Loktanella sp. M215: one gene and its partner. The protein of the gene in region 1 interacts with the protein of each later gene in a pairwise test. Links are inferred from orthologs where the notes say so. Each region holds a gene or a part of one and is shown on either strand. Other genes may lie near its edges. The genes, in order: dnaE and dnaQ.

Region 1 (7,391 bases):
GCTCGTCTCCAAGGGATCGAAGCCATAGCGATGATAGACCGCGGCGATCTTGCGCAGCATCTCGGTGCGCTGCGTGACCTCGGCACCGAAATAATCGCGAAAGCCCTTGGGCGTCTCGGCCTTGGGGCGCGGGGTCTTCTTGTCCTTGGCCATGATGGTCCTCTGGCTGCGGGGGATCTTGTGGCGCGACATAACCTGCGCCCGCCTGCGGGGCAAGGACGCGGCGCTTTGCATCGCAAAACCTCAATGTTTCGCATGCGAAACATATTATGTAAAATAGATCAGCGAAATGAACGGGTTATTCACATGCGCCACCGATCCTGCCGCAACGGGCAGTGGCGCCCCCTGCCGCGGTGCGCTAGACCTTTGCCCATGACCGATATCATGCGCCTCGAAGAACAGATCGCCCACCTGACCCGCCTGGTCGAAGACCTGAGCGATGTCGTCGCCCGTCAGGACCGCGCCATCGACACGGCGACCCGCCGGATCGAGATGCTGATGCAGCGCGAGGCCACCCGCGAGGCTGACGCCGGCGGCACGGTCCCGCTTGGCGACCAGCGCCCGCCGCACTGGTAGCCCCTTCTTCTGGTCAAAAATACTTCGGGGGAGGCGCAGCCGGGGGCAGAGCCCCCAGCCACGCCCGTCATCAGCGCACCATCGCCGCAACGGCCTGCGGCAGGGGCATGTCACCGTCGGTCAGCTCCAGCGCCTCCTGCCGGATGCCGGGCGCATCGACCAGTTCGGCCAGCACGCCCGCCACGTGCCCGCGCGCCACGTCGCCATAGGCAATCGCACGGCCCAGCGTGACATGTCCGTCGCCATCATCGTCCTTCAGCGTGCCCGGGCGCAGCAGCACCCAGTCCAGATCGCTTGCGGCGATCGCCACGTCGGCGCGCTTTTTCTGGGTCATATAGTGCTCGAACCCCGCGCCCAGATCCTGCGTCCGCCCCGCCTCGGGAAAGACCGAGACGACCAGCAGGCGGCGGATGCCGTTGGCGCGGGCGGCGGCGAGCATCTTGATCGGGCCGTCGCCGTCGATAACGGTCGCCCGGTCCTGCCCGGACCCGGCGGCACCGGCTGAAAAGACCACGACATCGGCACCTTTCAGCGCCGCGGTCATTGCGGCCTCGTCCATCTGCATCAGGTCACCGGCGACGGGGGTCACACCCTTCGCGCGCAGGTCGTCCGCCTGTTCGGGCTTGCGGTGCAACCCGCTGACGGTATGGCCGCGGTCCTGCAGCAACGGGATCAGGCGCTGACCGACGCCGCCGGTCGCGCCGATGATAAAGACGTGGGCCATGGGATGTTTCTTGATCTGGTTTGACCCGGCACAATGGCTTTGCTGCGGGATTGTTCCGCCTCAGCGTTCGTCGCCCGCTTCGGCCACGACGCCTTCGTGCAGCAGGTATTCGACCCAGGTGTCGCTGTCGGAAAACGACGGATAGGCGGTGACGAAGACCGTCCGGCGGCTGAGTGCGTCAAGCTTCGCACCGCAGGGTTGGCCGGACGGGGCGCCGCAATAGGCGGCCTTGATGACCTCGTAGGTCTTGTCCGTATCGGAATAGGGGCGCTTGTTCGTCGGCTGGTAGCGGACGCCTTCGTGGGTCGCCGCGTCACCCATCAGCACGAGGGCGGCGGTGAACTGACGCAGGCAACCGTCGGTGAAGCCGTCGATGTAATGCGCCCGCTGGGCCGTGCTGCTGGGGTTGGTGTCATAGACCGTATAGCCCGCCGCGGTCACCACGGGTTTGCCGAGGCTCGCGGCGCTGACGCCGCAGGTCGTGTCGATCCGGCCAAAGGGCAATCCGGCCCCGGGCGCCACCTGCCCCGCGTCCACGTCACTGTTGACGACGGGCGCGCCACCGCCGGTGCCGGCGCAGCCCGCGACGACAAGGCAAAGGATCAGACTGGTAAAACTGCGATGCATGGACAGACCCCGTTGGTGTCCGCCTGAATTAGCATCACCGCCGGTCAAAGCGAGTCCCTTTGACGGCACTAGGCGTCTTCCACCTCTATCACGCCACCCAGCGACCGCAGCGCGCCGCGGATCTGCGGATTGACCGGGAAGTCCTGCCCGAGGTCGAGTTCGACCTCGCCCGGCAGGTCCGGGTCCATCAGGCAGAAATAGATCGGCCCGCGCGCGCCCTTGACCTTGTCCCGGGTCGCGGCCTCGAGGATCGAGGCGACCGAGGGGATCGCGTCGGCGCAATCGAGGAAGACCCGCAGCCCGTTGGTGGTCGCGTCGACGACGGCGGTATCGATCGGACTGACAGAGCGGCCCAGCAGTTTCAGCTGGTCGGATTCCATCGTCGCCTCGACCTGGATCACGACCTGAGAGCCGGTTTCAAGATGCTCCCGGGCGACTTCCAGCGTGTCCGAAAACATGGTGACTTCGTATTGGCCGGTGGGGTCCGACAGCTGCACGAAGGCAAAGCGGTTGCCGCGCGCCGACTTGCGTTCCTGACGGCCCGACACGGTGCCGGCCATCTTGACGATGCAGGCGGCGCGTTCGGCCTTCACCAGCACCTCGTCCAGCGTCAGCACATTCTTGCGCTTCAAGGCGCCCATGTAGTCGTCGAGCGGGTGACCGGAGAGGTAGAAGCCGATGGCCTTGAACTCCTCGGCCAGACGCTCTGCCGGCAGCCAGTCGTCGCCGCCCGCGAGGCGCGGTTCGGGCAGGTCATCGCCGGCCTCGCCAAACAGGCTGACCTGATTGGACGACTTCTGGTCATGGATCGCGGCGGAATAGCCAACGAGCGCATCAAGGGAGGACATGACACGCCGTCGATTGGGGTCGAGGATATCAAATGCGCCCGCACGGGCCAGCATTTCCATCGGGCGCTTGCCGACGCGTTTCAGGTCGACCCGGCGGGCCACGTCGAAGAGGTTGACGAAGGGTTTGCCTGCGCGCCCTTCGACGACCAGCTTCATCGCCTCGACACCGACGTTCTTGAGCGCGCCCAGCGCATAGACCAGCTTGCCGTCCTTCACGTCGAAGGTCGCCATGGAGCGGTTCACGCAGGGCGGAATGTAGCCAAGGCCAAGACCCTTTTTCACTTCCTGAAAATAGACGCCCAGCTTGTCGGTCAGGTGGATATCGCAGTTCATCACGCCGGCCATGAATTCGACCGGGTGGTTCGCCTTCATCCAGGCGGTCTGATAGCTGACGACGGCGTAGGCCGCGGCGTGGGACTTGTTGAAGCCGTAGTTGGCGAATTTTTCCAGAAGGTCGAAGACCTCGCTCGCCTTCTTTTTATCCACGCCATTGGCCATCGCGCCCTTTTCGAACTTGGGGCGTTCCTTGGCCATCTCCTCGGCGATCTTCTTGCCCATGGCGCGGCGCAACAGGTCGGCGCCGCCAAGCGAGTACCCCGCCATGACCTGCGCGATCTGCATCACCTGTTCCTGATAGACGATGATGCCCTGGGTTTCCGCCAGCAGGTGGTCGATGGACGGGTGGACGGATTCGATCTCTCGCAACCCGTTCTTGACCTCGCAATAGACAGGGATGTTTTCCATCGGACCGGGACGGTAGAGGGCAACCAGCGCCACGATATCCTCGATACAGGTCGGCTTCATGCGCTTGAGCGCGTCCATCATGCCGCTGGATTCCACCTGAAAGACGGCGACGGTCTTGGCGGAGGCATAGAGCTTGTAGCTGGCCTCGTCGTCCAGCGGGATCGCCCCGATTTCATACTCAAAGCCTGCGGGCGGCTGGTAGAGTTCTGTGCCATCGGCAGCGTGGTTCAGGGGCCGCCCGGTCTTGCGCACCAGTTCGACGGCGTTCTGGATGACGGTCAGGGTCTTGAGGCCCAGAAAGTCGAATTTCACCAGACCGGCCTGTTCGACCCATTTCATGTTGAACTGGGTCGCGGGCATGTCGGACCGCGGGTCCTGATACAGCGGCACAAGCTCGTCTAGGGGCCGGTCGCCGATCACGACACCGGCGGCGTGGGTGGACGCGTTGCGCAGCAGCCCTTCGACCTGTTGCGCGTATTTCAGAAGGCGGTCGACGACTTCCTCGTTCTTCGCCTCTTCGCGCAGCCGCGGCTCGTCCGCCAGCGCCTTCTCGATCGAAACCGGTTTGACGCCTTCGACAGGGATCATCTTGGACAACCGGTCGACCTGACCGTAGGGCATCTGCAGCACGCGTCCCACGTCACGGACGGCGGCCTTGGACAGCAGGGCGCCGAAGGTGATGATCTGGCCGACCTTGTCGCGGCCATACTTCTCCTGCACGTAGCGGATCACTTCTTCGCGTCGGTCCATGCAGAAGTCGATGTCGAAGTCGGGCATGGAGACCCGTTCGGGATTGAGGAAACGTTCGAAAAGCAGAGAATAACGCAGCGGATCGAGGTCGGTGATCAAAAGAGCATAGGCGACCAGTGAACCGGCACCCGAACCACGACCCGGCCCCACGGGGATGCCGTTGTCCTTGGCCCATTTGATGAAATCGGCCACGATCAGGAAATAGCCGGGGAATCCCATGCCTTCGATGATGCCGAGTTCGAATTCCAGCCGCGCCTCATACTCCTCCACACTCACCGCGTGGGGGATAATCGACAGGCGGAATTTCAGCCCCTCCTGCGCCTGACGGCGCAACTCGGCCACCTCGTCGTCGGCGAATTTCGGCAGGATCGGCGCACGCTTGTAGACCTTGAAGGCGCAGCGCTTCGCGATCTCGATGGTGTTTTCCAGCGCTTCGGGCAGGTCAGCGAACAGGGTCGCCATCTCACGCTCGGACTTGAAGTAGTGCTGCGGCGTCAGACGCCTGCGCGGTTCGGACTGGTCGACATAGGACCCTTCGGAAATGCACAACAGCGCGTCATGCGCCTCGTACAGACCGGTCTTGGGGAAATAGACGTCGTTCGTGGCGACGATGGGCAGACCCTTGGCATAGGCCATCTCGATATGGCCCTGTTCGGACAGGGCCTCTGCCTCTGGCAGGCCGCCGCCGTCGGGGTGACGCTGCAGTTCGACATAAAGGCGGTCGCCAAAGAGGCTGTGCAGCGTGTCCAGCACCTGTTCGGCACGGGGCCGCTGGCCTTGCCGCAGCAGGCGCCCGACGGGGCCGTCGGGGCCACCGGTCAGACAGATTAGGCCGGTGTTGTGATGGCTCAGATCGTCGAAGTCGATCTGCGCCGCCTGCCCGCCATTGTCGAGGTAGGCGGCAGAGTTCAGCTTCATCAGGTTCAGATACCCCGCCTCGGTCTGCGCCAGCAGCACGATGGGGGCGGGATCGGGCGCGCGCTTGCCCGGTTCCGGCGTCACGTAGGCCAGCGACATCTGGCAGCCGATGATCGGCTGGATCCCCGCCTTGGAGGCATATTCGCTGAATTCGAGGGCGGCGAACATGTTGTTCGTGTCGGTCACGGCGACGGCGGGCATGCCTGCCGCCTCGGCCATGCCGGACAGCTTCTTGACAGGCACGGCGCCTTCCAGAAGGGAGTATTCCGTATGGACGCGCAGGTGGATGAATCGGGGGGATTGGGTCATGCGCCACCATAGGACGCGGGTCAGGCGGGGGAAAGCCGCTAACGCTTAGTCATAAAGCTAAGTTTATTGACACACCGCCGCGCCGGGTGCAGGATCGCTGCCATGACCATGCACCTCAATCAATTTTTCGCCGCCCTGTCGGACCCGACGCGCCGGGCTATCGTGGAACACCTGACGGCCGGGCCTGCGTCCGTCAGCGACCTCGCGGCCCCGCATCCGATGGCCCTGCCGACCTTCATGAAGCATCTGAAAGTGCTGGAACGGGCGGGCCTCGTGCAGACGATCAAGAAGGGCCGCGTCCGGACCTGCCATCTGGACGCGACACCGCTGGTGACGGCACAGGGCTGGATCGCGTGGCAGCGCAGCCTGTGGGAAACCCGGCTGGATCACTTGGACCAGCTGGCGCTCGCGCTGGACGCCGAAAAGGAAAGCGCCGATGACCGATGATCTGACCCTGAGCTTCACCCGCACGCTGGCCGCCTCGCCCGCCGCCGTCTGGCGCTGCTGGACCGAGCCGGAGCTGATCCGCCAGTGGTTTGCCCCCCGCCCGGTCGCAACCACCGCGGTCGAGATCAACCTGACCCCCGGCGGCACCTTCCGCACGGTGATGGAGGTGCCGGATCACGGCACGATGGCAGGCGACGCAGGCTGTATCCTCGTGGCGGACACCGACCGGCGGCTGGTCTGGACCAACGCGCTGGGACCGGGGTTCCGGCCCAACGCGATGGGCGACGGCCCCATGGATTTCGCCTTCACCGCCGAGATCCTGATTGCCGCCGCCCCCGGTGGCTGCACCTATACCGCGACTGTCATGCATGCGACGCCGCAGGCCGCCCATACCCACAAGGACATGGGCTTCTTCGACGGATGGGGCGCCGCCACCACGCAGCTGGAAGAGGTCGCGCGCGGCCTGTAATCGCGCGCCCCTTCTTCTGGTCAAAAATACTTCGGGGGAGGCCGCAGGCCGGGGGCAGCGCCCCCACTGCCCCCTCCATCCACGGGCATCCTGCGTCATTCGCGGGCTGGCCGCATGGGCAGCAGACCCCATGCCGCACCAGACCCGCTGATGACGCCGGGCGCGCAGCCCGTGGCCCACACTTTTCGCCAGTGCGTGCATGTCTCCTGATTGTCCTGTCGGCACCGAAAGGCACAAGCGCCCTCACCCTATGCTGAAAACGCGCAGGTTCCGCGCGCCTCGGACCGCAAAGACGCCTTGGCGGGCGGCAGCTGCGGTGCGGTGCAGTCTGGCCCCGACAGGATGACGTGACAGGCCACGGCGGCAGGCCCTGCGCCACAGGAACTGCCACGCGGGCGCCTGCGCCCTTGCCAAACGGGCCGCAAGCCGCTTTGGTGATCGAAACGGGGGCCGATCTCTACGCCGCATCGATGTCGCGCCGTCACCCGACTGATATTGGTAAGGCGGCAGGTTTTCACATGGATATCACGTTTCTTCTGAACGGAGAGACTGTCACGGCCCGCACGGCCCCCACGGTCACGTTGCTGGACTGGCTGCGGACGGACCGGGGCCTGTGCGGCACCAAGGAAGGTTGCAACGAAGGCGACTGCGGGGCCTGCACCGTGATGGTGACGGACGACCGCGGCGCGCAGAGCCTGAACGCCTGCATCCTGTTCATGGGGCAGTTGGCAGGCAAGGCGGTACGCACGGTCGAGGGGATCGCGGGGCCGGAGGGTCTGCATCCGGTGCAGCAGGCGATGGTCGATCACCACGGATCGCAATGTGGCTTCTGCACGCCGGGGTTCGTGGTCAGCATGGCCACGGCGCATCTGAACGGCCGGGTGGATCACGATGACCAGCTGGCGGGCAACCTGTGCCGCTGCACCGGCTATGCCCCCATCGTGCGCGCGGCACAGGCCGCGGCGGAGGCGCCGGTGCC
Region 2 (6,340 bases), 610 kb from region 1 along the record:
GGTGCTGATCGACTACGGCGTTGAGTTTCCGACGCAAATGTGGGGATATGCAGTGTTTTTCATCGCGGCTGCCGCCGCCGCGACTCTTGGCGTCACCACCGCGCGAAAGTCACTTGCGACGGCGTAGATAGACGTAATACGCGCCGTCGCCACCGTGTTTCAGGTGGGCGGGGCGCACCTCCAGCACGGCGGGGGACAGGGGCTGCAACTGCAACCATTGCGGGACATGCCGGCGCAGCACGCCGCGCCCTTCCGGTGCCCAGCCGTCAGAGACGCGGCCCTTGCCGGTGATGACCAGCACCAGCCGCTTGCCTGCCGCCTGCGCGTTCAGGATGAAGGCGATCAATTCGGGATAGGCTTCGTCCTGATACATGCCGTGCAGATCAAGGCGGCCTTCCGGCTTCAGCTTGCCCGCCTTCATCCGCAGGAAGTTCTTGGCATCCATCGCGACGGGCGCGCTGCGCAACCGATCACGCAGCGGCGGCAAGATGTCGTGGGGACGGGTGATATCGGCCTTGGTGCCCACGCTGAATGGTGCGACCGGCGGGCGCGGCGTAACCTTTTTCGGTTCCGGTTCGGCGTCCGGCGCAGGTTTGGGCCGCTTTTGCGCATGCAGCGGTTTGACCTGCGCGCGGACGTGGTCCCAGACGGCCTTGTCGTCAGGGGAAAGGTGCCGGGGCCGTCGCATCAGTAATCCAGCGGGTCGCTGACCTTGGCCAGCGCATATTCGACAGGCATCAGCACGACCATGCGGCCACCGTCCTTGACCGCGCCGGCTGCGGCACCTGCCGCGACGCCGGTGCCGTAATAGACGTCGGCCCGCTGCGCACCCTTGATGGCAGACCCGGTATCCTGCGCCACCATCAGACGCCGCATGGGGTCCACGCCGTCCTTTTCGATCCAGACGGGCGCGCCGAGCAGTGTGATGGCCGGATCGACAGCGATGCTGCGCCCCGGCGTGATCGACCGGTTCATTGCGCCCAACGGACCCTTTTCTGCAGGCACTTCGTCGATGGTGCGGAAGAACACGTAGGAATCGTTCAGCCACAACAGGGACTGACCTTGGTCCGGGTGGTCCAGTACCCACTGGCGGATCACAGGGGACGAGACCTGATCAAGCGTAAATTCGCCGCGGTCCACCAGCGCCCGCCCGATAGAGGTGTAATCGCGCCCGTTCTTGCCCGCGTAGCCGACGCGGATCACCCGACCGTCGGGCAGGCGGATGCGACCGGATCCCTGCACCTGCAAAAAGAACAGATCGACCGGATCAGAGAGCCAGGCGATTTCCATGCCGCGGTCGGCAAAGGGTTGGTTTTCCTCGATCTCTCGCCGGCTATAGACGCCTTCGGTGCCGTCGTCCGGCAGGCGGTAGAGGGGATAACGATAAACCTCGTCCGCCGTCAGACTGCCGCGCAATTCCGGCTCGTAATAGCCGGTGAACAGCATGGGTTGTCCGTCCTCGATCAGGACAGGCTGAAAGAATGTCTCGAAGAAATCCCGCGCGGCGGGGCCGTCCTTGGCAAAGGCGCACAGCCGCGCCCAGTCGGGGCGCGGGATGTCGCCGCAGGTCTGGGTAAAGACGTCGAGGGCCGCCGCGTGATCGTCGGCGGCCCAGCCATCCAGATCGTCGTAGGTCAGGAAGGTATAGGTCGGTTCAGCCACGGCCGTTCCCGTCATCGCAAGAGCCACAAGAGACGTCCGTACTGCACCGCCGATCATTATTCGCCGGTGGCCACCAGCCGCCAGTTCGGGTCAGTGCTGTCCATCACGCGGGCAAAGGTCCAGACATCCTTTTGCCGTTTGATCGCGTTCGGATCGCCATCGACGATATCGCCGCCGTGGTCGCGCACGACGTAATTCATCTCTCCGGTAAAGCGGACGGTCATCTCGGCTTCTTTTGACTGCGGGTCAAAGGTTGCCTCTTTCAGACCCAGATCGCTGATGCCGACGAAGACCGCGGTGATGGTCAGGCCCTGATCGGCGCGCTGGTGCACGACCTGTTCGAAGGCGTCGTAGACTTCGGGAGAGATGAAATTCTTCACCTCGTCCAGATTGCCATGCTCGAACGCGATCAGGATCATTTCGTAGGCAGAGCGCGCCCCGGTCAGGAACTGGGTCACGTTGAAGGACGGATCGACCCGCTTCATCGCGGCGAGGGCCTGCGCCGTATCGCTGCCTTCGGTCGCGTGATCGGTGATGTCGCGGTCAGGGCCGCCTTCGATCACCTCGAAATCGCGACGACGGGGATCGGCCTTTACGGCTTGGTCGGCGGGGATCTGCGGCTTTTCAAAGCCTTCACGGGTGCCAAGGACTCCCCGCAGCCGCAGGATCAGGAAAATCGCAATTCCTGCAAGGACGAGCAGCTGAATGATGGGTCCGTTCATGTGTTCCTCTTTCCGGGCGGCTGGAAACCGTCAGTTGTCCATCCTATGTAGGGGGCACCCCGGGTCAAGTCCACCTGCACCCCCGGACCCGTGACCAAAGGACCCGATATGCGACTGCTTTTTGCGTTCATCGCCGTGCCATTGATCGAAATCGCCCTGTTCATTCAGGTCGGCGGGCTGATCGGATTGTGGCCGACGTTGCTGATCGTGCTGGTGACGGCGATCCTGGGGTCCTGGTTGGTACGCGCGCAGGGCGCGGTCGAGCTTGGGCGGTTGCGGCAATCGTTTTCGACCCTTCAGGATCCGGCTGAACCCCTGGCGAATGGCGCGATGATCCTGTTTGCCGGCGCGCTGCTGCTGACGCCGGGATTTTTCACCGATGCCTGCGGTTTCGCCCTGCTGATCCCGGCGGTGCGGCGCCGCGCCTTTCTGGCAATCAAATCGCGTGTCCGCTTTACCCAGTTCGAGATGGGTCCGCAGCAGCGGCCCGGTCCGTCCCATCCCGACGATCGCGTGATCGACGGAGAGTTCGAAACACTCGATCCTGACAAGCGCACGACGCACGGCCCCTCTGGCTGGACCCGCCATTGAGCAAGAGCGCCCCACCTGATATGTTCTGCGGCAACGCATTTTGAGGAGATATGAGATGGCCGACAACGAAACCCCGGAAAACAATACGCCTCAGCAGCCCGCCCAGCCGCCGCAGATCACGAACCGCATCATCGCACAGTATGTCCGCGACATGTCGTTCGAGAACATTCTGGCGCAGAAGGGCATCAGCGGCGACGCCACGCCCGATATTCAGGCCCGCGTCGATGTCGATGCCCGCAAGCGCGGCGGCGACGACCAGTTCGAGGTCATCACGAAGCTGAACATCACCAGCAAGACCAGGGAAAAGGGCGAGACCCTGTTCGTGCTGGAAGTCGACTATGCCGGCGTCTTTCAGGTCAGCGGCGTGCCGGAAGAGCAGATGGGGCCATATCTGATGATCGAATGCCCGCGTCTGGTCTTTCCCTACATCCGCAAACTGGTCGCAGATCTGACCCGCGAAGGCGGTTTTCAGTCACTGAACCTGGAGCAGTTCGATTACGTCGCGCTGTATCGCGCCAAGCTGGCCGCCCAGATGGAAGCGCAGAAGAAGATGCAGGAAAACCAGCCGGTCAACTAGGCCAGCTTTTTCCACAGCGCGCCGTCGCCCAGCTTGGCCACAAAGGCGGCATGGGCGGCGGCTTCATCGTCGGTCAGGCGCGGCGGCAGGGGCGTTTCACGCGGGCCGGCGCGCCACGCAGTCGTCGTTCCCGTCGCGTTCGCCTTGGATGCCTGAGTCGATAGGCCGAAATCCGGCTGACGCCCACCGATCAGTTCAAGATAAACCTCTGCCAGAATTTCGCTGTCGAGCAGGGCGCCGTGCAGGGTGCGGGCATCGTTATTGATGCCGAACCGACGGCACAGGGCATCCAGCGAGGCCGGCGAGCCGGGAAACCGCCGCCGCGCGATGGCGAGGGTATCGAGGGCACGGTCCATCGGGATGGCGGGTTTCTTGACCCAGCCCAGTTCCGCGTTGAGGAATTTCATGTCGAAGGCGGCGTTGTGGATCACCAGCTTGGCGTCGCTGCCAATGAAATCGAGGAAATCCTGTGCGATGGCCGCAAAGACCGGCTTGTCACGCAGAAATTCATCGCCCAGACCGTGCACGTCGAACGCGCCCTGCGGCATGGACCGCTGGGGATTGATATACTGGTGATAGGTCCGGCCCGTGGGCATGTGATTGACCAGTTCGACAGCACCAATCTCGACGATACGATCGCCGTCTTCAGGCTCGAATCCAGTGGTTTCAGTGTCGAGAACGATTTCACGCATGATGTTTCCCCGTCAGATCGGAAATCAGGTCTCGCACGGCCTGCCGGGTGCCGTCCAGTGTCAGCGTCTCGATCACCACATCGGCGCGTGCCCTTTTTTCCGCATCCGGCATCTGGCGAGAGAGGATGAGATCGAAGGTCTCTTGCGTCATGCCGGGGCGGGCAAGGACGCGGGCTGATTGCAGATCCGGGGGCGCGCTGACCACAAGAATCGTATCCAGCCATTCATCCGCGCCGGTTTCAAAGAGAAGCGGAATGTCGAGCACGATCAGACCGCCGGCGTGCGCTGTGATGAAAGCATCGCGGTCGGCCTTGACCAAGGGATGCACGATGTCTTCCAGCGTCTTCAAGGCAGCAGGATCGGCACGCAGGATCGCCGTAAGGGCAGGGCGGGACACCGCGCCATCGGTGATCGCCGTCGGAAAGGCAGCGGCCAAAGGTGCAACCGCAGCGCCCCCGGCGCCATAAAGGCGATGAACCACCGCATCGGCGTCCCAGACCGGCACACCCATTTCGTGAAACATGGTGGCAGTGGTGCTTTTGCCCATCCCGATCGAGCCGGTCAGCCCCAGCAGATGGGTCATGCCAGCACGGCGGCCCGCAGGGCGTCGTCCACCTCTGGCCGGCGACCGAACCAGCGTTCAAACCCCGGAACGCCCTGGTGCAGCAGCATGCCCAGACCGTCGACGGTCACGCAGCCCATCGCGGCCGCATGCTGCAGCAGATCGGTGCGCAGGGGGTTGTAGACGATATCCGTCACGATCGTGCCGGGTTGCAGACCGTCGAGCGGGATCCGCAGCTCTGGCTGGCCAGTCATGCCGAGCGACGTGGTATTGATGACGAGTGCCGCATCCTTCAGCACGGTGCCGGCCTGCACCCAGTCGACGACGACGATGCGCTGGCCGAATTCGGATTTCAGCGCCTCGGACTTGGCGCGCGTGCGATTGGCCAGCAGGATCTGTGGCACGCCGGCATCCGCCAAGGCGACGATGATCGCGCGCGCGGCACCCCCGGCGCCGAGGATGACGGCTGGGCCATCCTTTGGATCCCAAGTGGGCGCGCCGTGGCGCAGGTTCGCCATGAATCCGTAACCATCTGTGTTATCAGCATGAATCTTTCCATCTTCACGAAAGATCAATGTGTTTGCCGCCCCGATCAGCGTCGCCCGATCCGAGACATGATCGACGAATTTCAGCACGGCCGTCTTATGCGGGATCGTCACGTTCGCCCCGACGAACCCCATGCGGGGAAGAGTGCGAACGACATCCTCCAGATCCTGCGAAGCGACATGCAGGGGCACATAGTCGCCGCGCAACGCGTAGCGGCGCAGCCAGTGGCGGTGCATCAGCGGTGAACGGGATTGGCCAATCGGGTTACCGATCACACCGGCGAGGGGAATGTCTGGACGTGTCATGCGGGCAATGTTCCGCGCAACGTCAGATATGACAAGAGCTCCAAAAGCGGGAGACCGAGGATATTGAAATAATCCCCCTCGATGCGGTGAAAGAGCCGCACACCCTCTGCCTCGATCTGGTAGGCGCCGACGCAATGACGAATCTCGTCCCAGTTCCGCGCGACGTAATCGGCAATGTAGGTGTCACTGACCTCTCGCATGTGGAGCCGCACGACGCCGACATGACGCCACTGTGGCTGACCGCCGGCATAAATGACAGCCGCGGACAGCAGGGTATGGCTGCGCCCGCGCAGGGCGGTCAGCTGAGAGATGGCCGCCTGCGGTGTGTCCGGTTTTGACAGCAGGTCTTGCCCCAACGCCAGAACCTGATCGCAGCCGATCACCAGCGCCTGAGGGTCCCGCGCGGATACCTTTTTGGACTTCAGTTCGGCCAGCGTGTCGGCGATGTCGCGGGGCGAGGCATCCTCGGCACGTAATGCGTCGCGCACGGCGTCTTCGTCGATCCGTGCGCGTTGCGTTCGGAACGTGACACCAGCGTTACGCAACAATGTCGCGCGGATCGCTGATCCACTGGCCAGGATCAGGTCGTCAGTCATGTGGATAACCCATCGGAAAAGCGGTGGTCGGAACTGGTCCAGATGTGTGACATGCGGCACCTCATGGCAAGCCGACCCTGTGGCGTG

The links.
Region 2: the proteins of dnaE (region 1) and dnaQ interact in binary tests that used the Escherichia coli proteins (3 or more experiments, as listed by UniProt). The link is inferred for Loktanella sp. M215 from one-to-one orthologs.

Annotation. Positions count from the first base shown.
Region 1 is NZ_WMEA01000001.1:389,007-396,397, forward strand. Bases 1,796-5,846 are described here. They hold dnaE (DNA polymerase III subunit alpha), read right to left. Parts: upstream 5,497-5,846; coding sequence 1,996-5,496; downstream 1,796-1,995. Other genes in these bases: GLR48_RS01885 (hypothetical protein), read right to left, coding at 1,796-1,927; GLR48_RS01895 (ArsR/SmtB family transcription factor), read left to right, coding at 5,599-5,846. In the rest of the region: hisS (histidine--tRNA ligase), read right to left, coding at 1-153; GLR48_RS01875 (SlyX family protein), read left to right, coding at 373-576; GLR48_RS01880 (NAD(P)H-binding protein), read right to left, coding at 647-1,300; more of GLR48_RS01885, read right to left, coding at 1,361-1,795; more of GLR48_RS01895, read left to right, coding at 5,847-5,943; GLR48_RS01900 (SRPBCC domain-containing protein), read left to right, coding at 5,933-6,412; GLR48_RS01905 (xanthine dehydrogenase small subunit), read left to right, coding at 6,931-7,391. UniProt on the Escherichia coli protein: DNA polymerase III is a complex, multichain enzyme responsible for most of the replicative synthesis in bacteria. This DNA polymerase also exhibits 3' to 5' exonuclease activity. The alpha chain is the DNA polymerase catalytic subunit.
Region 2 is NZ_WMEA01000001.1:1,002,174-1,008,513, forward strand. Bases 2,397-5,396 are described here. They hold dnaQ (DNA polymerase III subunit epsilon), read right to left. Parts: upstream 4,245-5,396; coding sequence 3,549-4,244; downstream 2,397-3,548. Other genes in these bases: GLR48_RS04855 (FxsA family protein), read left to right, coding at 2,493-2,975; secB (protein-export chaperone SecB), read left to right, coding at 3,031-3,552; coaE (dephospho-CoA kinase), read right to left, coding at 4,237-4,827; GLR48_RS04875 (shikimate dehydrogenase), read right to left, coding at 4,824-5,396. In the rest of the region: GLR48_RS04835 (MFS transporter), read left to right, coding at 1-127; GLR48_RS04840 (Smr/MutS family protein), read right to left, coding at 110-688; mltA (murein transglycosylase A), read right to left, coding at 688-1,662; GLR48_RS04850 (Tim44/TimA family putative adaptor protein), read right to left, coding at 1,719-2,384; more of GLR48_RS04875, read right to left, coding at 5,397-5,657; GLR48_RS04880 (Maf family protein), read right to left, coding at 5,654-6,253. UniProt on the Escherichia coli protein: DNA polymerase III is a complex, multichain enzyme responsible for most of the replicative synthesis in bacteria. The epsilon subunit contain the editing function and is a proofreading 3'-5' exonuclease.